2 regions of the Stenotrophomonas sp. 22DLJC03 genome follow, and region 2 is predicted to be linked to the other one. Evidence: riboswitches for the same ligand, from Rfam matches in the RefSeq annotation. Region 2 holds a riboswitch; the other holds the start of a gene.
The links. A riboswitch is a leader RNA that binds a small molecule or an ion and turns the genes downstream of it on or off. The one in region 2 is predicted to bind glycine.
Positions count from the first base shown of each region.

Region 1: it holds a riboswitch for glycine, as region 2 does, so the genes downstream of both, AC13GA_RS12785 (trimeric intracellular cation channel family protein) here and gcvP (aminomethyl-transferring glycine dehydrogenase) in region 2, are expected to answer to the same signal.

Region 1 is NZ_JBSPUG010000003.1:461,949-465,969, reverse strand. Features, by position in the region: gene AC13GA_RS12800 (NAD(P)/FAD-dependent oxidoreductase) at 1-117, shown strand, start outside; gene AC13GA_RS12795 (nuclear transport factor 2 family protein) at 159-590, opposite strand; gene AC13GA_RS12790 (GIY-YIG nuclease family protein) at 663-920, opposite strand; glycine riboswitch at 961-1,050, shown strand; glycine riboswitch at 1,064-1,167, shown strand; gene AC13GA_RS12785 (trimeric intracellular cation channel family protein) at 1,252-1,869, shown strand; gene AC13GA_RS12780 (MdtA/MuxA family multidrug efflux RND transporter periplasmic adaptor subunit) at 2,154-3,320, shown strand; gene AC13GA_RS12775 (multidrug efflux RND transporter permease subunit) at 3,317-4,021, shown strand, end outside.
Region 2 is NZ_JBSPUG010000002.1:1,551-5,571, forward strand. Features, by position in the region: gene gcvP (aminomethyl-transferring glycine dehydrogenase) at 1-2,011, opposite strand, end outside; glycine riboswitch at 2,074-2,176, opposite strand; gene AC13GA_RS05895 (multidrug effflux MFS transporter) at 2,475-3,701, shown strand; gene AC13GA_RS05900 (siderophore-interacting protein) at 3,844-4,021, shown strand, end outside.

The DNA.
Region 1 (4,021 bases), on a different contig from region 2:
GGTTTCCGCAACCGCATCGTGGTGCTGCTGAACTGGGCCGTGGCGTACTGGAGCTACCAGCGCAGCGCGCGCATCATCTTCGGTGATGATCAGGAAGACCGGCGGCCGAGGCGCTAGGGCCGCACGCATGTTCCTGTAGAGCCGAGCCCATGCTCGGCTCACGGCGCCTTCGGCTTCGGGTACCACATCGCGTTGACGATCACCCAGCGCTGGTCGAAGCGCCCCATGTGGAAGTAGTCGACGAACCACGGCGTTTCCAGCCGCACCGAGGCCGCGTTGCCGGTCACGTCCAGCACCGTGCAGCGGCGATCCCATTGATCTTTCGGGGTCTTCAGCGCGCCCTGCTTCGTCAGCGAGACCAGTTCTTCCTTCGACATCCGGCGCAGGCCCAGGCGTTCGTCCGGTGTATCACCGAGCACCGCACGTTTGGCCAGGTCCGGGTGCAGGGAACGGGCGACACGCTGCGGGTCGGCCTCCAGCTGGCCATCCACGTAGTCATGGCAGGTGGCTTCGATGGCTGCGATCGTGGCGGCGTCGGCGGCAGGGCTTGCTGCTGCGGAAAGTGCGAACAACAGGGCAACGGTGGACATCCGGGTCTCCAGCGCTGAAGGCTGGGCGATCATGGCATGGCCGGATGCGCCCCATCCACGCATGGCGTGGATCTACTGCAACAGCCAGGCCAGTTTGCGTTCGCGCGGCTGCCGCTTGAGCTCCCATTCGGCACGTGAGGCCGCTGCTCGGTCCGGGTACTCGCGCACCGCCAGGACCCGCAGTGGTGGCCGCGACCGGGTGTAACGCGCGCCCTTTCCGGCCTGGTGGGCAGCGAAACGCGCGTCCACGTCGGTGCTGATGCCGGCGTAGTAGCTGCCATCGCGGCATTCGAGCAGGTACAGGAACCACGGGCGGAGGGACGGTGCCATGCCCGGATTATGCCGTGATGCACTGCAGCGGATATACTGGCGCCCGAATGCAGGAGAGAGGCGCCGCGCTGGCGCCCGCCGAAGGCGCAGGCTCCCATGATCGCTCAGGCCGGTGGGCTGGAATCCCACCAACCATGCATTCGACTCGCCGAGCTGGAGAGAGGTCACCGGGCACGCCCGGGACGATCCGCCGAAGGGGCACGCGGCCCATGCCGCTGAACTCTCAGGCAAAAGGACAGCGGGAGCGGCACCGGTCATCGTCATCCCGTCATTGCGCAGGCAATGGCGATAGTGGCGCATGGCCGGCCCCACCGCGCCCGGAGCCTGTCCCATGCTGTTGTCCATCATCTACCTGATCGCTATTTCCGCCGAAGCCATGACCGGCGCGCTGTCCGCCGGCCGCCGCCGCATGGACCTGTTCGGTGTGGTCATGATCGCCTGCGTCACCGCCCTCGGCGGCGGATCACTGCGCGACATCCTGCTCGGCCACTATCCGCTGGGCTGGGTGAAGCATCCCGAGTACCTGGGCTTCACCGTGTGTGCGGCGCTGATCGCCACCTGGGTCGCACGCTGGATGCACCACTTCCGCCGCACCTTCCTGGTGCTCGATGGCCTGGGCCTGATCGCCTTCACCCTGATCGGCTGCTCGATCGCACGTGAGGCCGGCCATGCCATGCCGATCGTGCTGATTGCCGGCATGCTGACAGGCGCCTTCGGCGGCGTGCTGCGCGACATCCTCTGCAACGAGGTGCCGCTGATCTTCCAGAAAGAGCTGTACGCGATCATCGCGCTGCTGACCGGCGCGGCCTACCTGTTGCTGCTGCACTGGGGCGTGGCCGACGCTACCGCGATCCTGTGCTGCCTGGGCGGCGGCTTCGCGCTGCGCCTGCTGGCGATCCACTACCGCTGGGAAATGCCGAAGTTCGTCTATCACGACGAAGTGCATTGATTGCTTGATGGTAGTGCCGGCCGCTGGCCGGAAACACGGCACACGCCCGCAGATTCCAGCCGGTTGCAGGCCAGCGGCCGGCACTACCGATTGCGTTGCATGACGTTGGTCATGCGGCATTGGCCGGGGTGATTGGCTACCATTGTCGCCCCGTCGCTGCCGCGACGGCATCCAGCCACGCCGCGCCCGCGGCCCCGCCAGACACTCCCTCCCCGCTGCCCGTGGTGCCGTGAACGCACCGACGGGCCCGCATGTCCCTGCGCGCGCAGGGCGCAGGATGCCCCATGTCTGTCGCCGAAAACTCCCGCTTCCGTCGTGCCCGCCCGTTGCTGATCGTGCTGGGCGTTGCCCTTGCCGGCGGCCTGCTGTGGGGGTTCTGGCCACGCACGGAGGCCGGTGCCGGCGACGATGCACCCGGCAAGACGGTACCCGTGCGCATCGCCCGCGCCAGCGCCGAGCCGCTGGTGCTGCGCCTGAAGGCGGTCGGTACGGTCACGCCGCTGCACAGCGTGGTGGTACGCAGCCGCGTGGACGGCGAACTGCTGCGACTGCATTTCCAGGAAGGCCAGCAGGTGAAGGCCGGCGATCTGCTGGCGCAGATCGACCCGCGCCCGTATGAAGTGAAGCTGGCGCAGGCCAAGGGCACCCAGCAACAGAACCTGGCCGAGCTGGAGAACGCCGAGCGCCAGCTGCAGCGCTACCGCGAACTGCAGAAGCAGAACTACGTGTCCGGGCAGGAACTGAGCGACCAGCAGAGCAAGGTGCGCCAGCTGCAGGGCCGCCGCCTCAGCGATCAGGCGTCTGTTGACGAGGCGCGCCTGCAGCTGCAGTACACCCGCATCACCGCACCGGTCAGTGGCCGCGTCGGGCTGCGCCGGTTGGACGTGGGCAACCTGGTACGCGCCAGCGATGCCGAAGGCCTGGTGACGCTGGCACAGACCGCACCGATCAGCGTTCTGTTCACCGTGCCCGAACCCGAGCTGCCGGCGCTGCTCGATGCCGTGCAGGTGCAACCGGCGCTGGCAGTGGAAACCTGGGACCGCGAAGAAGGCCGGCAGCTTGCCAGTGGCGCGCTGTCCAGTGTCGACAACCGCATCGATACCGCCACTGGCACGCTGAAACTGCGTGCGCACTTCGACAACCACGATCTGGCGCTGTTCCCCAACCAGTTCGTCAACGTCCGCCTGCAACTGGGCGAGCAGCGCGCGCTGCTGATTCCCGATGCCGCCGTGCAGTTCGGCAGCCAGGGCAACTACGTGCATATCGTCGACAAGGACAACAAGGCACAGCGCCGCAACGTGGTGCTCGGTCCGGCCGACGATGGACGCGTGGCCGTGCGCTCCGGACTGGTGGCCGGCGACCAGGTGGTGATCGAAGGCATCGACGGGCTGGAAGACGGCACGGCGGTGGAGATCATCACCGAGGAGGCCGCGATCAAGGCCGGCGCATGAATCTCTCGCGCCCGTTCATCCTGCGCCCGGTCGCAACGACTCTCCTGATGGTGGCGTTGCTGCTGTCCGGTGTACTGGCCTACCGCCTGCTGCCGGTGGCAGCGCTGCCGCAGGTCGACTATCCGATCATCCAGATCACAACGCTGTATCCGGGGGCCAGCCCGGAACTGACCACACGCACCATCACCGCGCCGCTGGAACGCCAGCTCGGGCAGATTCCCGGTCTGAAACAACTGTCGTCGACCAGTTCCGGCGGCGCCTCGGTCATTACCCTGCAGTTCGGGCTGGAGGTGTCGCTGGGCGTGGCCGAGCAGGACGTGCAGGCCGCCATCAACGCGGCAGGCAGCTTCCTTCCCGGAGACCTGCCGGTACCGCCGGTGTACCGCAAGGTCAACCCGGCCGACACACCGATCCTGACATTGGCGGTGACCTCGCAGGGACTGTCGCTGCCGCAGGTGCACGATCTGGTCGATACGCGCATTGCCCAGCGTCTGGCGCAGCTGCCCGGCGTCGGGCTGGTCAGCCTGGCCGGCGGCCAGCGCCCTGCGGTGCGCATCCAGGTCAATCCAGCGGCACTGGCCGCCAACGGCCTGGGCATGGACCACATCCGTACCGCGATTGCTGCGGCCAACGTCAACCTGCCCAAGGGCAGCTTCGATGGCCCGATCCGAGCGGTGATGCTCGACGCCAACGATCAGATG
Region 2 (4,021 bases):
GGCCGCCGTGCTTGTGGATGATCTCGCAGATCTCCACCACTTCTTCCTCGAACACGCCGTGCGTGGACGGGTAGGTCATCATGATCGCGGCCAGGCGGTCGCTGTACTTCTCGGCGTTGAGGCGGATGTCCTCGACGTCGACGTTGCCGTTGGCGTCGGTCTTGGTCACCACCACCTTCATGCCGCACATCTGCGCCGAGGCCGGGTTGGTGCCGTGCGCCGAGTCAGGGATAAGGCAGATGTCACGATGGTCTTCGCCGCGCGAACGGTGGTAGGCACGGATCGCCAGCAGGCCGGCATACTCGCCCTGCGCGCCGGAGTTCGGCTGCAGGCTCACTGCGTCGTAGCCGGTGCATTCGACCAGCATCGCTTCCAGCGAGTCGATCAGTTCCTTGTAGCCCAGCGCCTGGTCGGCCGGCACCAGCGGATGGATCTGCGAGAACTCCGGCCAGGTCACCGGAATCATCTCGGCGGTGGCGTTGAGCTTCATGGTGCACGAGCCCAGCGGGATCATCGTGCGGTCCATCGCCAGGTCCTTGTCGGCCAGCGAGCGCAGGTAGCGCAGCAGCTCGTGCTCGCTGTGGTGGGTGTTGAACACCGGGTGGGTCAGGAATTCAGACTGGCGCAGCAGGCCGGCCGGCAGTGCGTCGGCGGTGCTGGCATCCAGTGCGTCCACGTCCAGCGAGGCACCGAACACGGCAGCCACGGCCACGATGTCGGCGCGGGTGGTGGTTTCGTCCAGGCTGATGCCGACCGAGTCGCTGTCGATCGCACGCAGGTTGTAACCGGCGGCACGGGCCTTGGCGTGGATCTCATCGGCGTGCACGCCGGTGACATGCAGGGTGTCGAAGAAGTCACCACCGACCTGCACGCCGGCCTTGCGCAGTGCCGCAGCCAGGATCGAAGCCAGGCGGTGGGTGCGGCGCGCGATGCGGGTCAGGCCTTCCGGACCGTGGTAGACGGCATACATCGAGGCCATCACCGCCAGCAGCACCTGTGCGGTGCAGATGTTGGAGGTGGCCTTCTCGCGGCGGATGTGCTGTTCGCGGGTCTGCAGGGTCAGGCGGTAGGCCGGGTTGCCCTGTGCGTCGATCGAGACGCCGATCAGGCGGCCCGGCATCGAACGCTTGTAGGCGTCACGGCAGGCCATGAACGCAGCATGCGGGCCACCGAAGCCGAACGGCACGCCGAAACGCTGGCTGTTGCCGACCACGATGTCCGCACCCCATTCGCCCGGGGCAGCCAGCAGGGTCAGTGCCAGCAGGTCGGTGGCCACGGCCACCAGGCCGCCGCGCGCGTGCACGGCATCGACCAGTGCCTTGTAGTCGCCCACCTGGCCGAAGGTGTCCGGGTACTGCAGCAGCAGGCCGAAGGCTTCTGCTTCCAGCGCTTCGGCCGGGGTGCCCACGCGCAGCACGATGCCCATCGGTTCGGCGCGGGTGCGCAGCAGTTCCAGCGTCTGCGGGTGTACGGCGTCGTGCACGAAGAAGGTGTCCGACTTCGACTTGGCCGAGCGCTTGGCCAGGGTCATCGCTTCGGCGGCGGCGGTCGCTTCGTCCAGCAGCGAGGCGTTGGCGATTTCCATGCCGGTCAGGTCGGCGCACAGGGTCTGGAAGTTGATCAGCGCTTCCATGCGGCCCTGCGAGATTTCCGCCTGGTACGGGGTGTAGGCGGTGTACCAGGCCGGGTTTTCCAGGATGTTGCGCAGGATCACGTTCGGCGTGTGGGTGCCGTAGTAGCCCTGGCCGATGAAGCTGCGCAGTACGGTGTTCTTGTCGGCGATCGCGCGGATCTTCGCCAGCGCCTGCACTTCGGTGATCGACTCCGGCAGCGCCAGCGGTGCCGGCGACTTGATCTTGGCCGGCACAATGGCATCGGTCATCGCATCCAGCGAGGCGTGGCCGATGACGCCGAGCATCTGCGCGATCTCGGCATCGTTGGGGCCGATGTGGCGCTCGACGAAGGCCGAATGATGCTCGAGCTCACGCAGGGAAGGGGTGTTCTGGGACATGGCGAAGGATCCGTCAGGAAAGGGCACACGCACGGGCACAAGCCGCCGGTCGGCGGTCTGCGGGGCGCCCCTCTGTCCTTTTGCCTGAGAGTTTGAAAGCGCGGCGGACCGCTGCTTCTTGCCCCTTCGGCGCCGGATTGAACCGGTCTCTCCAGAGTTCTGTTACGGGTGGTATCGGGCCTGAGCGATTACGGGCGTTGCGCCTTCGGCAGCGGTGTTCCGCTTCTCCCACCGTGTTGCCCGCCGATTATAGCCCGTTGCGCGCCGGCCGGCCGCTCCCGGGAGGCGCCGCTGCGCCTGAATGGCCGATGGCCCGGCCGTGCGTTTTGTGCATCCGTGCATGGCGCGGGGCGCAATCCCCACCTATGATGGGCGGATACCCGAATTCATCTGGCGCTGTCCCTGTTTCAGGGGACTGGCGCCCGCCGTGCGTGCCGCGCATGGCCCTGCCGGACGCCTCTCCATGACCGCCGCTGTTGCTCCTTCCACCCGCCGCATGGCCCTGCTGCTTGCTGGCCTGGCCATGTTCGGTCCGTTCTCGATCGACACCATCTTCCCGGCGTTCCCGCAGCTGGCCCAGCGCCTGGCGGTGGACGAAGTGGCGGTGCAGCAGACCATCAGCGTGTACCTGCTGTTCTACGGCCTGATGAGCCTGGCCCATGGACCGCTGTCCGACGCCTGGGGCCGCAAGCGGGTGATCCTCGGCGGTCTGGTGATATTCGTCGGCGCCTCGGTGGGCTGTGCATTGTCTACCGACCTGACCACGCTGCTGGCGTTCCGCGCACTGCAGGGCCTGTCCGCCGGCGTGGGCATGATCGTCGGCCGCGCGGTGATCCGCGATCTGTACCACGGCCACGACGCGCAGCGGCTGATGAGCCAGGTGTCGATGCTGTTCGGTATCGCCCCGGCCATCGCCCCGATCATCGGTGGCTGGATCCTGCTCAGCGGCGCTGGCTGGCCGTTGATCTTCTGGTTCCTGGTGGTGTTCGCGCTGGTGCTGCTGGCGGCCACTGCACGCTACCTGCCGGAAACCCATCCGGTCGAGGCGCGCGTGCCGTTGTCACCGCGCGTGCTGCTGCGCGACTACGTGCGCATCGGCTTCAATCCGCGTTTCCTGCGCCTGGCGCTGGCCGGCAGCATCGGCTTCGGTGGCGTGTTCCTGTACATCTCCTCGGCGCCGGTGTTCGTGATGCAGCACCTGCACCTGGGCGAGGGCGGCTTCGCCTGGCTGTTCATTCCCACCATCGGCGGCATGACCACCGGCTCGTTCCTGTCCGGGCGCATGGCCGGGCACAGCAGCCCTACGCGACAGGTCGCCATCGGTTTCGGCCTGTGCGCGCTGTCGGTGCTGCTGAACATCGGCTACGTCGGCCTGGCACCGCAGTTCGCACTGCCGTGGGCGGTGATGCCGATCTTCCTGGGCGGCATGGGCATGGCGCTGATCTTCCCGATCCTGGCGCTGGCGGTGCTGGACATGTACCCGCACCAGCGCGGCCTGGCCTCGTCGCTGCAGGCGTTCGTGCAGCTGATGATCAGCACCGTGGTGGCTGGCGTAGTGTCGCCGCTGCTCAGCGCCAGCCCGCTGCACCTGGCGCTGGGCCAGGCCGCGTTCTTCGGCGCCGGCTTCGTGTTCTGGTACTGGGAACACCAGCGCGAGCGCGCGGCGCAGGCAGCCTGCACGGGCCATTGAGCAGCGTGCAGGGGTAGGGTTGGCGGGGATGCCGGCACATCCTTGCAGCCGCGGACAACCGGACTAGGCTGGGCATTCCAGCCAGCCGGTGCGTGGATGCACGACAGCCAGCCAATCCGATGTCGTCGCATGAGGTACCCCCATGGCTGCACAGCAGACCTACCGCCTGTTCGAGGTGGCGCTGAAGGAGCGCCGCGTTCTTTCCCCTTCCCTGGACCGCATGGTGTTCACCGGTGCCGACGTGGCGCGGATGAAGACCGAAGGCCCGGACCAGCGGATCAAGGTGTTCTTCCCCTTGCCCGGCCAGGAGGTGCCACAGG